DNA from 4 places in the Pseudomonas danubii genome. Region 3 is predicted to be linked to each of the others. Evidence: predicted binding sites of a transcription regulator. Region 3 holds the regulator's gene; each other region holds the start of a gene.
What was found. The regulator FliA, encoded in region 3, starts transcription of late flagellar genes. The targets are predictions, from matches to a motif close to CTAAAGTTTNNNNNNNNNNNGCCGNTAA.
Positions count from the first base shown of each region.

Region 1: the regulator FliA is predicted to act here: its motif matches at 2,846-2,873, upstream of flgM (flagellar biosynthesis anti-sigma factor FlgM).
Region 2: the regulator FliA is predicted to act here: its motif matches at 2,094-2,121, upstream of PFZ56_RS21275 (methyl-accepting chemotaxis protein).
Region 4: the regulator FliA is predicted to act here: its motif matches at 2,767-2,794, upstream of motA (flagellar motor stator protein MotA).

Region 1 covers NZ_CP116502.1:6,191,464-6,195,803, reverse strand. The annotation lists gene PFZ56_RS27795 (MFS transporter) at 1-1,073, shown strand, start outside; gene PFZ56_RS27790 (flagellar brake protein) at 1,131-1,877, opposite strand; gene PFZ56_RS27785 (flagella synthesis protein FlgN) at 1,974-2,441, opposite strand; gene flgM (flagellar biosynthesis anti-sigma factor FlgM) at 2,490-2,807, opposite strand; gene flgA (flagellar basal body P-ring formation chaperone FlgA) at 2,959-3,720, opposite strand; gene PFZ56_RS27770 (chemotaxis protein CheV) at 3,796-4,340, shown strand, end outside.
Region 2 covers NZ_CP116502.1:4,711,877-4,716,216, forward strand. The annotation lists gene PFZ56_RS21255 (LysR substrate-binding domain-containing protein) at 1-352, shown strand, start outside; gene PFZ56_RS21260 (MmcQ/YjbR family DNA-binding protein) at 364-708, shown strand; gene PFZ56_RS21265 (DUF1294 domain-containing protein) at 705-1,127, opposite strand; gene PFZ56_RS21270 (undecaprenyl-diphosphate phosphatase) at 1,124-1,954, opposite strand; gene PFZ56_RS21275 (methyl-accepting chemotaxis protein) at 2,250-3,884, shown strand; gene pnuC (nicotinamide riboside transporter PnuC) at 3,973-4,340, shown strand, end outside.
Region 3 covers NZ_CP116502.1:3,058,941-3,063,280, reverse strand. The annotation lists gene PFZ56_RS14205 (chemotaxis protein CheA) at 1-579, opposite strand, end outside; gene PFZ56_RS14200 (protein phosphatase CheZ) at 592-1,380, opposite strand; gene PFZ56_RS14195 (chemotaxis response regulator CheY) at 1,411-1,782, opposite strand; gene fliA (RNA polymerase sigma factor FliA) at 1,948-2,688, opposite strand; gene fleN (flagellar synthesis regulator FleN) at 2,685-3,515, opposite strand; gene flhF (flagellar biosynthesis protein FlhF) at 3,634-4,340, opposite strand, start outside.
Region 4 covers NZ_CP116502.1:1,856,484-1,860,823, reverse strand. The annotation lists gene rsgA (small ribosomal subunit biogenesis GTPase RsgA) at 1-705, shown strand, start outside; gene motB (flagellar motor protein MotB) at 758-1,843, opposite strand; gene motA (flagellar motor stator protein MotA) at 1,847-2,698, opposite strand; gene PFZ56_RS08645 (HDOD domain-containing protein) at 2,865-4,340, shown strand, end outside.

The sequences.
Region 1 (4,340 bases), 3.1 Mb from region 3:
TGCTGCGGATGATCGTCGGCCTGGGAATGATGTGCCAGTACATGGTCATCGAAAGCTGGCTCAACGAGCAGGCCGACGCCAATCAGCGCGGGCTGGTGTTCAGCGGCTACATGATCGCCTCTTACCTGGGGCTGGTTCTGGGTCAGTTGATTCTGGTCATGCATCCCGCTTTGGGGCTGGAACTGTTGATGCTGGTGGCCCTGTGCTTTGCCCTGTGCCTGGTGCCGGTGGCCATGACCCGGCGTATTCACCCGGCGCCTCTGCATCCGGCGCCGATGGAGCCGCGCTTCTTTATCAAGCGAGTTCCCCAGTCACTGAGTACCGTGCTGGGATCGGGGTTGATCGTGGGTTCCTTCTATGGCCTTGCGCCGCTCTATGCGTCGCAGCAGGGCTTGAGTACCGAGCAGGTCGGTCTGTTCATGGGGAGCTGCATTTTTGCCGGTCTGGTGGTGCAGTGGCCATTGGGCTGGTTGTCCGATCGCTATGATCGGGCGTTGTTGATTCGCTGCTTCGCGCTGTTCCTGGCGGTGGTGGCCTTGCCTCTGGCGATCCTGCCGTCGGTCCCCCTGGAGATGCTCTTTGTCCTCGGGTTCCTTTGTTCCCTGGTGCAGTTCTGTCTCTATCCGTTGGCGGTGGCTTTCTCCAATGACCACGTGGAAAGTGATCGTCGGGTGTCGCTGACGGCGATGCTGCTGGTGACCTATGGCGTGGGGGCGAGCATCGGTCCGTTGGCGGCTGGGGTACTGATGAAGTTGTTCGGCAGTCAGATGCTGTATGCCTTCTTCAGTTTCTTTGCCCTGGTCCTGGTCTGGAGGATCCGGCCGAAGGCGGTGACCAATCTGCATCAGGTGGATGATGCGCCGTTGCATCACGTCGCCATGCCGGACAGCATGTCCAGCTCACCTCTGGTGGCGGCCCTCGATCCACGAGTGGATGAGCAGGTGGTGCAGGATCAGATGCAGACGCCCGCGCCGGACGCCGCGCCTGCAGCGGAGCCTGAGACGCCGCAAGCGTCGGATGAGGCGCTGCCCGATGAATGCGCTCGGGATCATTTAAGCGGGGCTCGGCCCTAGAAACGAAAAACGGGCAGTTGCCGCAAGGCACTGCCCGTTTTCATTGGTGCGTGGGGCTCAGAGATCGTCTTTGTCGAAGCGCCGCGCTTCACGCTGTAACTGATAGACGAAGCGCTCTACCTGACGCTGCACCAGGCCGCTCATGTTGTGAAAGCGTACGCCGGCAAAGGTGGTGTCGATACGTTCCTCGTGATGCAGGTAACGCAGTTCGACCGGGGCGGTCATGCTGCCGAAGGGCAGGGCGGCAATAAAGCGCTCGTACACCTGGCCCAGTTGCAGGCGCGAAGAGATATCGCCGTCGAAGCGCAACTTGCAGCCGGTAGCGGAAATATCCAGCAGCTTGCCGGTCAGAGGGGACTTGAGTTTTTCGCCGCTGAGTTCGATGTCGACCAGTTGCGCCAGCTTGAGTGCGGCGCGGAAGGCGTTGCGGCGCTGGTGGTAAACCACTTCGTCCGGCAGGGTGGCCCGGTAGCAGCGACCGCCATTGGACTCGTCGAGGGTCGGCAGGCCGTTGCTTTCCCAGGCGATGCGCACGCCTTCATGAAAGCCTTCAACACGAAATGGCTCGCCCGCCAGCATGAATCGCTCACCGTCGCGGGGGATCATTTCATCGAGGGCAATCATGTTGCTGTCGCGGTCCACTTCCACCAGATAGCTCTGGAAGCGCTGGCTGCGCTCATGGAAAGTGATGATCAGCGGGTCGTGGCTCTCTTGCAGCAGCCGCAGGTTGGAGGAAATTTCCAACGCAGTGGTGAACACCTTAGGTGGCTGCGGAGCATCTTCCGCGTTTGAGGCGTTGAACACGGTTCATCAATCTCCAGACAAAATACAACTACACGCAGGGTCTGGCATTTTGCCAGCATGTTTCACGGCTTGATAGCGCGCGCTCATTTTTGGGGCTTAAGCCTGACTGAGTGGGCGGGGCTTCGCAAGCATAGAGGTAGAGCCGCGGGCGTCATAAAGAGCTGGGGGTTCGCCGCCGTTGAGGATTTTCAGCTGGTTGGCGGTGGTGGCCTGTTGAATCTGGATCGAGCGGCCGTTGAGTTCGTTGGTGGCCTGGCAGTCGGCGAGCAACTGGGTCAGCAGGTTGCCCTGCTCGAGCAGTTGATCGCCCAGGCTGGAGTGACTGGCCAGTTCTTCGAGGCCTGCACGATTGCTCGGCAGGTTCAGGCTGGCAAGGATCTCTGTGCGCTTACGGCCATGCTGTTCCAGCAATATGACCAGGGCCTGCTTCTGCGCCAGGATATCCTCCAGCAGCGGCATGTCGCGGCCGTGCAGGGCAATGGATTCGGCTCTGAGCAGCTCCAGCAGTTGTTGAGCTGGAGCAAGGTCGTCATTGATCAGTTGCAGTAGATTGATGTCGTGCATGGCTGGCCTTGGGGATTAAGCGTCCAAAAGCCTGGCGCAAGCCTGTGGCTAGCGCTGGGCTTCGAAGTTGAGCAGTTTGCTGGCTACACGGTTGCTGTCGACCTTATAGCTGCCATCGGCAATGGCTTGCTTCAACTCGGCCACGCGGGCCTTGTCGACAGCAGGCTGATCGCGCAGCTTGTCGGTGATTTTCTGCAACTGTTGAGCCTCATTGCTGAGGTGTACCGATTCCCCGCTTTTGCTGGTCTCGGCTGCAGTCGTCAGCGCAGCGGATTTGCCGGCATCGCCGGTTTCCTTGCTGGCGCTGGTACGCGTACTGCCTGTCAGTGAGGGGGAGCTGTTTAAACGGCTGAAGTCGATGACCATGATGAAGAAAACCTCTGGGTATTTGGACGCTTGCCATGTTTTCGGCCATACCCTGAAAAACTTTAGGCTCGATTGTCGACGAGCCAGCGCAGGTATCTGCGACCCGTTATCGGCCACAGTTTAGGGAACGAGCGAGTCGAGCGCCAGTTATCTACATGGCCACTTCCACCTGCCCCGGCGCGGTGACGCGAGCCTTGATCACTCGTTGCGAGTTCAGGTTCTTGACCCTGATCTGCTCGCTCAGGCCGCCGTTGGACAGTGCCTCCCCCGGCATCCGCACGTTCAGGGTGCCGCTACGTGCCGAAATCACTACCTGATCGCCCTTGCGTACTACTTCAGCCTGTTCCAGGTGACCCAGAGTAACAAGCTGGTCGGCGACCATTGGTCGGACAAGTTTCTGACCAATGGCCTGGTCCACGGAAGTCAGGTAGCCCTGATTGTTCAGGCTGATATCTCTCTCGCGCAATACCACGTCTTCTGGCTCGATGATCCCGGTGCGTTTGAGTGGGCGCGAAGTGGTGACCACTTCGCGAAACAGTTTGACCTGGGCTGGCACGAACACCGTCCAGGGTGAGCCTCCCTCGCAGCGGACCTTGACCGTTACCCGCCCCAGTGGCTGTGCTGGACTTTCCAGGCTCGCTGTCAATTCCTTGTCGCAAGCAGGCATGCGCATACGCGGATCCAGCTGGTTGACTTGGATTTCGTAGCGTCCTTCCGTTTGACTGGTAGCCAGGTAGTCTTCTACCGTGAATTCAAGAAACCCTTGAGTGACGCCGATAAGTAGATCAGGCAGGGTGACCGAATCAGCAACGGCAGGGCCGCCAGGGTTTAGGATACATAGCGCCGACATCCCGCAAAGCAATGCGCGGTAGGGGGATGTCAGGCGTCGGAAAAATGTCGTTTTGGCGTTCATAACAGTTAAAAAGCAAGCGCCGTGCCGTTTAGTGATGAGCGTGCGTCGGATCTTAAAGCTTTGGGGAGTCTGGGCATGGCTGGTGTAATGGATTCGGTAAACCAGCGCACGCAATTGGTTGGGCAGAATCGCCTGGAGTTGCTGCTGTTCCGTCTGGACGGTGAGCAACTCTACGGGATCAACGTATTCAAGGTTCGCGAGGTGCTGCAATGCCCCAAGTTGACCCTGATGCCCAAATCCAACCCTGTGGTGTGCGGTGTCGCGAATATTCGAGGGGCGACCATTCCGATCCTGGATCTGGCAATGGCCACAGGTTCGGGGGGGTTGCAGGATCAGAGCAATCCGTTCGTCATTATCACTGAGTACAACACCAAGACTCAGGGGTTTTTGGTGCGCTCGGTGGAGCGTATCGTCAATATGAACTGGGAAGAGATCCATCCGCCGCCCAAGGGCACGGGGCGCGATCACTACCTGACGGCGGTGACTCGGGTGGACAACCAGTTGGTCGAGATCATCGACGTTGAAAAGGTTCTGGCGGAAGTCGCCCCCACCTCCGAGTCTATTTCGGTGGGCGTGGTTGACGTCGAGACTCAGCACAAGGCTGTTTCCTTGCGGGTGTT
Region 2 (4,340 bases), 1.7 Mb from region 3:
GCACCTGCCCATACTCGGCGCCCTGGAAGCCGACCGGCTGGTACACCTGCGGCTGCTGGATCAACAGGGCAACGCCTGCGACCTGGCCCTGGAGGCGCGCCTGGGCATCGATGACTTCATCGTCCGTCGCGCCTGCGCCCTCGCCGGCCTGGGCTGCACCGTGCTGCCGATGCTGTACTGCGAGGCCGAACTGGCCAGCGGTCAGCTGGTGCAACTGCTCCCCCAGTGGTCACTGCCCGGCGGCTGGCTGCAAGCGGTGTATCCTCACCGCCGGGGTGTGCTGCCGGCCGTGCGGGCCTGGATCGAACACCTGAGTGAATCCTTCGAACGTTGTGGAGAACGTGCCCTGTGAAAGCTGCATCCCTGAATGAAGAGCAAGTGGCGCAATTCTGCCTGGGCCTGCCAGGCGCGCGGGAAGACTACAAATGGGGCGGCGTGCGGGTGTTCTCGATTGCCGGCAACAAGATGTTTGCGCTGCAGAACCTGCGGGGCGAGTCCCTGGCCTTCAAGGTCGACCGGGAGCTGTTTCTTGGCTATGTCGACCGTCCGGGCATTGCCCCGGCGCCCTATCTGGCCCGGGCTCACTGGATCATCATGCACAGCCCCTACCCGCTGGGGGCCGATGAACTCAAAGCCCTGCTGCAAGCGTCCCATCAATTGGTGGTGAGCAAGCTGCCCAAGCGCACCCAGGTCGGCCTGCTGCTCTAGAACAGGCTCAGCAGACCGCTTTCCAGGAACAACCGATCAATCCAATAGACCTGATGCAAGGCCACGATCAGCCAGAACAGCGCCTGATAGGACACCTTGCGGGTCTTGTGCCGCAACAGTTGCTGAGCCAGCAAGGCACCGGGCCAGCCACCGGCCAGCTCCAGAGCGTGCAGGACCTTCTCCGGCGTGCGCTGCCCCTCGGCCCTGGCCCGGCGCTTGTCGTGCCAGTACAGCAGGAAGGTCAACAGGCTGACGGCGCCATAGGCGACCAGGGGGATGATCGAGATTGCTCGCCACCACAGGGACAACGAGCCGAACAACGGCAGTGCGCACAGCAGGCCCCATACCAGCAACTTGAGCTTCAGATTGTGGATGCGCGCGCCACTGCCGGCGCGCGGTTCGCTGCGGCCCGTCGTCACGGCTGGACCGCCGTCCAGTCGACCCAACCGAACTGCCAGGTCGCCAGGATCAGCAGGCCGAAGGCAATGCGATACCAGGCAAACGCCGCATAGCTGTGGCTGGCAATGAACTTCAGCAGGCCCTTGACCGCGATCATGGCGAAGATGAAGGCCGTGACGAAGCCGATGGCGAACACCGGAAAATCATCCGGCTGGAACAGGTCGCGGTACTTGTAGCCGGAGTACACCGCGGCCCCCACCATGGTGGGCATCGCCAGGAAGAACGAGAACTCGGTGGCGGTCTTGCGCGACAGGCCGAACAGCAACCCGCCAATGATGGTCGAGCCGGAACGCGAGGTCCCCGGGATCATTGCCAGGCATTGGGCGCAACCGACCTTGAGCGCGTCCTTCCAGGTAATGTCGTCCACCGTCTCGGCATGTACCTGATGCTGCCGGCGCTCGGCCCACAACATGATGATGCCGCCAACCACCAGGGCCGAAGCCACGGTGATGGGGTTGAACAGGTAAGCGTGAATCAGGTCGGCGAAGATCACCCCCAGCACCACCGCTGGCAGGAAAGCGATCAGCAGGTTGACGGTGAAGCGCTGGGCCTTGGGTTGGGTGGGCAAGCCCAGTACCACATCGAAGATCTTGCGCCGAAATTCCCAGACAACCGCAAGAATCGCCCCCAGTTGAATGATGATATTGAAGGCCATCGCCCGCTCGCCCCCGAAGTCGAGCAAGTCGGCGACGATGATCTGGTGCCCGGTACTGCTGATGGGTAAAAACTCGGTCAGGCCTTCGACAATCCCAAGTATCAATGCCTGCGCGGCGGTCCAAAAATCCATCAATCCCCCATAAGGCGATGCTCCAGGCATGCCTCTTTTTTAAGTATTCAAAGCCATTACTGCGACGAGCGTAGCCGAGTTTTCGGCGCCCATAAGATCAACACAAACCTATGAAAATTCTGTGAAAAATTCAGAAAGGTTCAGGTTTTGCGTGAAGGCGCCGAAATCCTAACAGACAGGCGCAAAATGCGCCTGTGGTGTTATTGGACTTCCGTAGGGTTGGCGCTCGAAGGCAGGCGTGCTTGGATGCTCACGGCCTTTTATGACAAGAACAAGAATCTGGAGTGACCGGATGATGAATAGCTTACGCAAGATGTCCATCAGTCAGCGTTTGTGGCTGATCCTGATCGTGGCGGTGCTGACCCTGGTGACCCTGGGCGTGATGATGCTCAAGCAGATTCATGGCGACCTGTACCAGGCCAAGGCGCAGAAGACCCAGCACGTGGTGCAGACCGCCGCCGGCGTGCTCACTTACTACCAGGGCCTGGAAGCCGCCGGCAGCATGAGCCGCGAACAGGCACAGAAACAGGCGCTGCAGGTGATTCGCGGGCTGCGCTACAACCAGAACGACTACTTCTGGATCAACGATCTGACGCCGGTCATGATCATGCACCCGGCCAACCCCAAGCTCGACGGACAGAACCTGGCGGCAGTCAAGGACCCGGACGGCTTCGAAGTGTTCAACGAAATGGTGGCCCTGGCCAAGTCCAAGGGCGCCGGCATGGTGGACTATCGCTGGCCCAAGCCCGGGGCCGAGCAGCCGGTGCAGAAGACCTCCTATATCCAGCTGTTCCAGCCCTGGGGCTGGATCATCGGCTCCGGGATCTACATCGATGACCTGCAACAGGAGTTCTATGCCCAGGTACTGCGGGCCTCCTCTGTCGGCCTGGTGATTGCCCTGCTGATGGCGGGCCTGGTGGTGCTGATCGTGCGCAGCATCGTCAGCCCGCTGCGCGAGACCGTGCACGCCATGGCCAATATCGCCAGCGGCGAAAGCGACCTGACCCGCAGCCTGGATACCCATGGCCAGGATGAAGTCACCGAGCTGGCCCGACACTTCAACGGTTTCACCGCCAAATTGCGTGGGGTCGTGACGCAGTTGCAGACCAGCGCCGCGGCCCTGGAACAGTCCTCCAACGAGCTGGGCAGCAACGCCGCCGAGGCCCAGGAGCGCAGCCAGCAACAGTCCCAGCAGATGGAACAGGTGGCCGCAGCCATCAGTCAGGTCACCAGTGGCGTTCAGGATGTTGCGAGAAATGCCGAGCATGCCGCCAGTGAAGTGCGCGAGGCCGAAGCCCAGGCCCAGCAAGGCCAGGTCAATATCGACGGCAGCCTGCAGCAGATCGATCAGCTGTCGAGCACCATCGATCAGGCGGTGGAAGTGATCCGCACCCTGGCGGCAGAAAGCACCCAGATCGGCACCGTACTGGAAGTGATCCGCTCCATTGCCGAACAGACCAATCTGCTGGCCCTGAACGCCGCCATCGAGGCGGCCCGGGCCGGGGAACAGGGTCGGGGTTTTGCCGTGGTGGCCGACGAGGTGCGCCTGCTGGCCCAGCGCACCCAGCAATCGACCGCAGAAATCCAGGGCATGATCGAGCGCTTGCAGAATCACTCGGAAGCGGCGGTCAAGGTGATTGGCGACAGCAGCCGCGCGTCGCAGTTGACCATCGAGCAGGCGGGCCTGGCCGGTACCAGCCTCAATGCCATCGGCCAGGCACTGCGTACCCTCAACGGCCTGAACGCCTCCATTGCCAGCGCCACCCTGCAACAGGCCCATGTGGTGGAAGACATCAACCACAACGTCGGCCAGGCGGCAGGCCTGTCCCAGGGCACCGCTCTGGCGGCCCAGCACTCCAGCGCCGCCAGCCGCCACCTCAAAGAGCTGTCGGAACAGCTCAATGGCCTGCTGCGTCAGTTCCGCGTCTGAGTCACTTCAGGGTCTGGGCCCCGGGCTGACGCCCAAGGCCCAGACTGGGTACAATCCGCCCCCTCCTCCACTTCCCCAAGGAACCGCCATGTCCGGGCTTGAACTGTTTGCCGCTGCGCTAGGCGTCATTGCCGTCTGGCTGACGGTTAAACAGAATCCCTGGTGCTGGCCCATCGGCCTGGTCATGGTGTTGCTCTACAGCTGGATCTTCTACGAGGTCAAACTCTATTCCGACATGCTGCTGCAGGTGGTCTACGCCGTGCTGCAGCTCTATGGCTGGTGGCAGTGGACCCGGGGCGGCGACCGCCATCAGGGGCGCCCGGTCAGCCAGTTGCAGCCCGTCGGCTTGCTCCAGGGCCTGACCCTCGGCGCACTGGGCAGCCTGATGCTGGGAGCGGCCATGGCCCACTGGACCGATGCCGCGCAACCCTGGCTCGACGCCGCCCTGACCGCCTT
Region 3 (4,340 bases):
GCTGGCGGGCTCGCCCTCGGCCACCGGTGCGGCAGCAGGTGCGGCTTCGGCGTCGGCCTTGGCGGCATTCAGCGAGTCGAGCAAGAGTTCGAATTCGTTATCGGTGATGTCCCCTGACGGAGCCTGCGCTTCAGGCTCGACAACGGCTTCGGCCACTTCTTCAACCACCGGCGCTGCAGGTTCGGCACCGGCAGGCTCAGCCAGGCGCGCCAAGGCGGCCAGCAGCTCTGGTGTCGCGGCAGTAATTTCGGTGCGCTCACGGACCTGGCCAAACATGCCGTTCACCGCGTCCAGAGCCTCAAGCACCACGTCCATCAGTTCCGAGTCGACCCGCCGCTCACCCTTGCGCAGGATGTCGAAGACGTTCTCGGCGATGTGACAGCACTCCACCAGCTCATTGAGCTGGAGGAAGCCGGCGCCCCCTTTAACAGTGTGAAAACCGCGAAAAATTGCATTGAGCAAGTCCGCATCATCTGGCCGGCTTTCCAGCTCGACCAGTTGTTCGGACAGTTGCTCTAGAATCTCGCCGGCCTCAACCAGGAAATCCTGAAGGATCTCTTCATCGGCGCCGAAGCTCATTAATGGGTGCTCCTAGAATCCAAGGCTGGAAAGCAAATCGTCTACATCGTCCTGACCGGACATAACGTCTTCCCGTTTATCGGCATGAATCTGCGGACCTTCACCCTTGGCGAGATGTTTTTGCGGATCTTTTTCAGCGAGGATCGATTCACGGTCATGTTCGATGCCAGCGAAACGATCGACCTGACTGGCCATCAAGACGAGTTTGAGCAGATTGCTTTCGACTTCCGTGACCAACTGGGTCACACGCTTGATCACCTGACCGGTCAGGTCCTGGTAATCCTGCGCCAGCAGAATGTCGTTGAGGTGGCCCGAGACGGTGCGGGTTTCCTGCTCGCTACGCGTCAGAAAACTGTCGACCCGGCGTGCCAGTTCGCGAAACTCTTCAGCGCCGACCTCGCGCCGCATAAAGCGCCCCCAGTCTGCGCTCAAGGCCTGGGCTTCAGTGCTCAGGCCATTGACCAACGGAGTGCTGATCTCTACCAGATCCATGGTGCGGTTGGCGGCGGCTTCCGTGAGCCGGACCACATAGGACAGGCGCTCAGTGGCATCCGTGATCTGTGAAACTTCCTCGGCTTGCGGCATGTGCGGGTCAATCTGGAAATTGACGATCGCGCTATGCAGCTCGCGGGTGAGCTTGCCCACTTCCTGATACAGGCCGCGGTCACGGGTCTGATTGAGCTCATGGATCAATTGCACCGCTTCGCCAAACCTGCCCTTTTCAAGGCTTTCGACCAGTTCCAGCGCATGTTTTTTCAGGGTCGACTCAAAGTCGCCCAGTGAAGATTCGTTATGCTCCATAGCTCCCCCGTGGCGGAATGGCTACGTACATCAACCGATGCGTTCGAAGATCTTTTCGATCTTCTCTTTCAACGCCTGAGCCGTGAATGGTTTGACGACATAGCCGTTTACGCCGGCCTGGGCCGCTTCGATGATCTGCTCGCGCTTGGCTTCAGCAGTCACCATCAATACCGGCAGGTGCTTGAGTTTTTCATCGGCACGCACGTGGCGCAGCAGGTCGATACCGGTCATGCCCGGCATGTTCCAGTCCGTTACCAGAAAGTCGATGCTCCCGCTGTTGAGTACCGGAATGGCGGTAGTGCCATCGTCGGCCTCGACCGTGTTGGTGAAACCCAGATCACGCAACAGGTTTTTTATGATCCGCCGCATCGTTGAAAAGTCATCAACGATGAGGATTTTCATGTTCTTGTCCAATTCGACCTCCAAGCAGTCTTAAACGCATCCAGCACCTGAACGCGCCATTCAATCAATTCGGCATAACACACAACGACTGCATGGAGCACATACTGCAAGACCGGTGCAGCGCTTGCTTCACCGGTCCTGATCGCAGTGTCCCCACACTGCCTGTCAGCGCGCTCGCCACTCCCCCAAACGCCCCCGCAAGCGGGCTGCGCACTGGCTGTGTAACTGGCTGACCCGCGACTCGCTGACCCCCAGGACCTCACCGATTTCCTTGAGGTTCAGCTCTTCGTCGTAGTACAGCGCCAACACCAGTCGCTCGCGCTCCGGCAAATTGGCAATCGCATCCGCCAACGCAGCCTGGAAGCGTTCATCCTCCAGGTCCCGTGACGGCTCGAGATGAGCACTGGCGCCATCCTCATGCAGCCCTTCATGTTCGCCGTCCTGCAACAGATCGTCGAAACTGAACAGGCGACTGCCCAAGGTGTCGTTCAAAATCCCGTAATAATCGTCGAGACTCAATTGAAGTTCGGCCGCAACTTCGTGATCTTTAGCGTCGCGACCGGTTTTAGCTTCAATTGCGCGAATGGCATCACTGACCATGCGCGTATTACGGTGCACCGAACGCGGTGCCCAATCGCCTTTGCGAACCTCGTCGAGCATCGCCCCGCGGATACGGATACCCGCGTAGGTTTCGAAACTCGCCCCCTTGCTCGCGTCGTACTTGGTCGACACTTCGAGCAAACCGATCATTCCGGCCTGAATCAGGTCTTCCACCTGAACACTGGCCGGCAACCGCGCCAGCAGGTGATAGGCAATACGCTTGACCAGTGGCGCGTAGCGCTCGATCAATTCGTATTGGCTGTCACGTGCCGACTTCTTGTAGAGGTTGTAGCCGCTGGCAGTCATAGCACCGGTCCCGCTGTTTGATGCACTAGGCGCTCGACAAAAAACTCCAGATGCCCGCGTGGGTTCGCCGGCAACGGCCAGGTATCGACTTTTTGCGCGATGGCCTTGAACGCCAATGCACACTTCGAACGAGGAAAGGCTTCATAGACCGCACGCTGCTTTTGCACGGCCTTGCGTACGCTTTCGTCGTAGGGAACTGCGCCGACGTATTGTAAGGCCACGTCCAGGAAACGATCCGTGACCTTGGTCAATTTTGCAAACAGGTTGCGCCCTTCCTGAGGGCTCTGGGCCATGTTGGCCAAGACCCGGAAACGGTTCATGCCGTAGTCGCGGTTGAGCAACTTGATCAGCGCGTAGGCGTCGGTGATGGAGGTCGGTTCGTCGCAGACCACCAGCAACACTTCCTGGGCAGCGCGGACGAAACTGACTACCGAGTCACCAATGCCCGCAGCGGTGTCAATCACCAGCACATCGAGATTGTCGCCGATGTCGCTGAAGGCCTGGATCAGGCCCGCATGCTGGGCAGGACTCAGGTGCACCATGCTTTGGGTGCCCGAGGCGGCCGGAACGATGCGAATGCCGCCAGGCCCCTGGAGCAGCACGTCGCGCAGCTCACAGCGCCCTTCGATGACATCCGCCAGGGTGCGTTTGGGGGTCAGACCCAGTAGGACATCGACGTTGGCCAGTCCCAGATCGGCGTCCAGCAGCAAGACCCGCCGACCGAGCTCAGCCAGAGCCAGGGACAAGTTCACTGACACATTAGTCTTGCCGACGCCACCTTTGCCGCCGGTCACCGCAATCACCTGTACGGGATGCATGCTGCCCATGTTCTTTCTTTACCTTGTCTTACTTAGACGGGGCCACATAACTGGCTGCGCGTTCACCATTGGAACAATGCATGGCAGACCATCGATGTAGATACACTGCAATCTATTCATGTCTACCTCAGCCGACCCGCTTGGTCGGGCTGTGATAGAGGTCAGCGAACATGTCGGCCATGGCTTCTTCGCTGGGTTCTTCCTGCATCTGCACACTGACAGCACGACTCACCAACTGGTGACGGCGAGGCAGATGCAAATCGTCGGGAATCCGTGGGCCATCGGTGAGATAGGCCACTGGCAATTCGTGACTGATGGCCAGGCTCAAGACCTCGCCAAGACTAGCTGTTTCATCCAGTTTCGTGAGGATGCAACCGGCCAGACCGCAGCGCTTGTAGCTGTGGTAGGCAGCCGTCAGCACCTGCTTCTGGCTGGTGGTGGCCAGCACCAGGTAATTCTTCGCCCGAATCCCACGACCGGCCAGGCTTTCCAGTTGCATGCGCAACGCCGGGTCGCTGGCTTGCAGGCCGGCGGTGTCGATCAACACCACGCGCTTGCGCAGCAGCGGGTCCAGGGCTTGAGCCAGGGACTGACCAGGATCGACATGGGTCACCGACACATTAAGGATGCGCCCCAGGGTCTTGAGCTGCTCCTGGGCGCCAATACGGAAGCTGTCCATGCTCACCAGGGCAATGTTCTGTGCGCCGTACTTGAGTACATAGCGCGCTGCCAGCTTGGCCAGGGTGGTGGTCTTGCCCATGCCGGCAGGACCGACCATGGCAATCACCCCCCCTTCTTCGAGTGGCTCGACTTCCGGGGTCTGGATCATCCGCG
Region 4 (4,340 bases), 1.2 Mb from region 3:
CTGTGCCGACCGGACAGCCGTGGCCAGCTCAAGCCGGTGGCCGCCAACGTAGACATGATCGTGATCGTGTTTGCCCCCATGCCCGAACCCCACGCCAATCTTATCGACCGCTACCTGGTTGCCGCCGAGCACGCCGGGATTCGGCCGCTGCTGCTGCTGAACAAGGCCGACCTGATCGACGAGCAGAACGCTCCGGCACTCAACGCCTTGCTGGCAGTCTATCGCCAACTGGGCTATCCGCTGCTGGAAGTCTCGGCCCACCACGGCGACGGCATGGAGCAACTGCAAGGCTTGCTGGACGGACGCATCAGCGTATTCGTGGGGCAATCGGGGGTGGGCAAGTCATCCTTGGTGAACAGCCTGCTGCCGGAAGTCGAAACCCGAGTCGGCCCGCTGTCGGAATACTCCGGACAGGGCACCCACACCACCACGACCGCGCGACTGTTCCACTTCCCGGGCGGCGGCGAGCTGATCGACTCCCCCGGCATCCGCGAATTCGGCCTGGGGCATGTCAGCCGCGCCGATGTCGAAGCTGGCTTCATCGAGTTCAACGACTTGCTGGGTACCTGCCGCTTCCGCGACTGCAAGCACGATCGCGAGCCGGGTTGTGCATTGCTCAAGGCTTTGGAAGACGGGCGCATCCAGCAGCAACGGATGAACAGCTACCGCTCGATCCTCGCCAGCCTGCCAGACAGCGGCTACTGAGCCGAGCACCGTAGAAACAACAAGGCCGCGATCTTCGCGGCCTTGTTGTTTGTCACCTGACGGTTCCCGGCGCAGAAGCCGGAGCAACCGGCTTGGGAGCCGGCGCCTGGCCGGCCGATCCCTGCTCATCCATCTTCAATACGCCATCCTCGAAGATGTTCATGCGCTGGCGCACTTCATGAGCGGGCAACGGCTCGCTACCCGGCGGCAAGGCATTCGGGTCCGCCGCCGCACCCGGCACTTCACCTGGCGCCCCAGTACCCTGGTTGGGCGCAGGAGCGTTTGGATCCGTCTGCTCGCCTTCGATAGCGCGCTGGGCCTTCTTGGTCAGCACCACAATATCGATCCGCCGGTTGACCGGGTTGACCGGATTCTTGCGGTCGAACAGCGCAGAGGAGGCAAAGCCCACCACCCGCGCCACTTGCGGATCGGGATAACCGCCAGCCACCAGAGCCCGACGCGCAGCGTTGGCACGGTTGGCGGACAGTTCCCAGTTGCCGAATTCACCACTGCCGGCATAGGGCGTGGCATCGGTATGACCGCTGATGCTGATCTTGTTCGGCACCGCCTTGATGGTGTCGGCCATGGCCAGCAGGATGTCTTCGAAATACGGCTTCAGACGTGCGCTGCCAGAGTCGAACATCGGCCGGTTCTCGGCATCCATGATCTGGATCCGCAAGCCGTCCGGAGTGATTTCGAAGAGGATCTGGTCCTTGAACTTCTGCAGTTGGGGATTCTCTTCAACCTTGTTCTGCAACTCTTGTAGCAGCAGTTCGAGACGCTCGCGTTCCACCTGCTCGGCCATGCCCTCCACCTGATCGGCATCCACCGTGACCTTGTCCGGTTGCGGCTGGGACTTGATCTCGGGGTTTAGGGTGTTATCCGGCGCCAGTTCGGGAGAGCCACCCAGATCAATGATGTAGGGTGTGCCGCTTTCCGAGAAGCCGATCGGGTCCTTGAAGTAACCGGCGATGGCGATCTTCTGTTCCGGGGTTGCGGTGGACAAGAGCCACAGCACCAGGAAGAACGCCATCATCGCCGTGGCGAAGTCGGCGAAGGCGATTTTCCAAGCGCCCCCGTGATGCCCGCCAGCGAAGCGCTTGACGCGCTTGATGATAATCGGCTGATTATTTTCCATGACTTAGCGACCGCGAACCGCTTGTTCCAGCTCAGCGAAGCTAGGACGGTGCGCTGGGTACAGAACCTTGCGCCCGAACTCCACCGCCAGCGAAGGCGGCATGCCGGAAGCCGAAGCGACCAGGGACGCCTTGATGGCTTCGTAGACGTTCAGCTCTTCCTTCGCATCGTGCGCCAGGGAAGTGGCCAACGGACCAAAGAAACCATAGGCCGCGAGGATACCGAAGAAGGTCCCGACCAAGGCCGCACCTACGTGCAAGCCAATGGACGCCTGGTCGCCATCCCCCAGGGACGCCATGGTCACCACAATCCCCAATACCGCCGCCACGATACCGAAACCGGGCATGCCATCGGCGATCCCGGTGACTGCATGGGAGGGATGCTCAAGGTCTTCCTTGAGACTGAACAGTTCCATGTCGAACAACCCTTCCAGCTCGTGAGGAGCCATGTTGCCGGAGGACATGATGCGCAGGTAGTCACAGACAAAAGCGGTCATGCGCTCATCTTTGAGCACCGCAGGATACTTGGCGAAAATCGGACTGGCCGCAGCGTCCTCGATGTCACCCTCGATGGCCATCATGCCTTCGCGACGACTTTTGTTGAGGATCTCGTAGATCAGCCCCAGCACTTCTAGATAGAAGGTGTGAGTAAAGCGCGAACCGAACATACCCAACGACTTTTTGATGACATGCATCGTCATATAGCCTGGGTTGGCCTGGAGGAATGCGCCAAAGGCAGCACCACCAATGATCAAAACCTCGAAAGGCTGGATCAGTGCCGCGATTTTGCCGTGTGAAAGCACGTATCCGCCGAGCACGCTCGCGAATACGACGATGATGCCGATAATTTTAGCCATAGGTAGGAGAGTACTTACTGAGTCGGGTTCAAGGTCATATTCGGAAGTTCTTAAAACTCTTCTTCTACTTATCGGCAAAACTGCGCCAGACTATAGCCAGTTAAGGCGAAAAGCCAGTTTGGCCCGCTCTGGGCGTGTTCACAGCAGACGATGATTGCGCCCGACCATGTCTAATGAAACCAACGTCCCACATTCCCCGCCCACCTCTCTCGACGCCTGGGTAAAGCTCCTCAATGGCGTGCGCTTGCCCGTGCCGCAAGCCAGCCATGATCGAGTGTGCAAAGCCATCGCCAACAATCGCAGTTCGCTGCGGGACATTGCCGAACTGATGCAAAACAGCCCGGCGCTGGCCCTGAGCGTGATCCGCGAAGCCAACCGGCACTCCCACGGCAGCATGAGCGAACCGGCAGAAAACCTGGAGGTGGCGGTCAACCGCCTGGGACTCAAGCGCACCGAAGAACTGCTCGAACAACTGCCCACCCTGCCAGAGGAACAGATTCCGCAGGCTCTGCGTCAGTTGCAACTGATCAGCCAGCACGCCACCCAGCAAGCCAACGGTTTTTTCGCCGGGCGCCTGGCGCGACTGTGGCAGGACATTCACTGGGGCAGCCTGCTGTTTCTCTCGCCACTGTGGGCCATGGCCCTGGTCTACCCCAAGCTCGTGGAAGAGTGGGAACTGCGAGTCATCTATAAGCACGAGTCGGCTCGTCAGGTAGAAATGCAACTGTTCGGCGTTCGGCTGATGGAATTGTGCCAGGCCCTGGTCCATGCCTGGCACCTGCCAATCTGGGTGCGGCAGGGTTATCGCCTGCTGACCCAAGAGCAGCGTCAACTGGCCAAGGTCATGCTGATCGCCCGCGACAGCGAACATCCGCTGCGCCAGCAACAGCGCCTGGATGCCGATCCGGACCTGCAGCGCTGGCTGAACCAGCCAGCCAACTGCGTCCTGCTGGCCAACGGCCTGGCCCTGGCGGCGCAGCACTCCTGGAACAACGCTCATGGCCGGCGCTGGCAAAACCTCACCGGCCTGTATCTACAAATGCCGGTCGCCCAGGTCCAGCAACAGCTACACCAGCAGGCCGCAACCAGCGCTCGCAATGACAGCCAACCCGATCTCTGGCACCCGGCCCAGGCCCTGATCTGGCCCTGGGATGTCCGGCGCCTGCACAACGGTGAACAGCCGGCACCGGCTCCGACAGCCGAGGAGTTGGCCAAATGGCGCAAGCTCTGCAGCGAACTTCTACTGGAACCCAGCCCCTTCACCAATGCCGTGCACCTCACCAGCTTTGCCCGAGATGCCCTGGTGGCCTGCGGCATGCGTCGAGTGCTGTTACTGATGGTTGACCGCAGCCAGAGCCACCTGCGGGTACAGCAACTCTATGGTCTGCCCAAGGAAACAGCAGGGCTGACACTGCAGGCCAAACAGAGCACAGTCCTGCAACGTCTGCTGGAAAAATCTGCCCAGGTGCGCCTGACGCCGGCCAACAATGGGCAGTTCTCCGCCCACCTGCCAACCTCCCTGCGCCAGTTGTTTCGGGGCGAGCACCTGCTGATGCGCTCCCTGTCGTGCAACGGCCGGGTACTGATGCTGGCCGTGGCCGATCAGGGCGGCGTTCCGTTCTCGGAAATCAGCGTCCAGGCG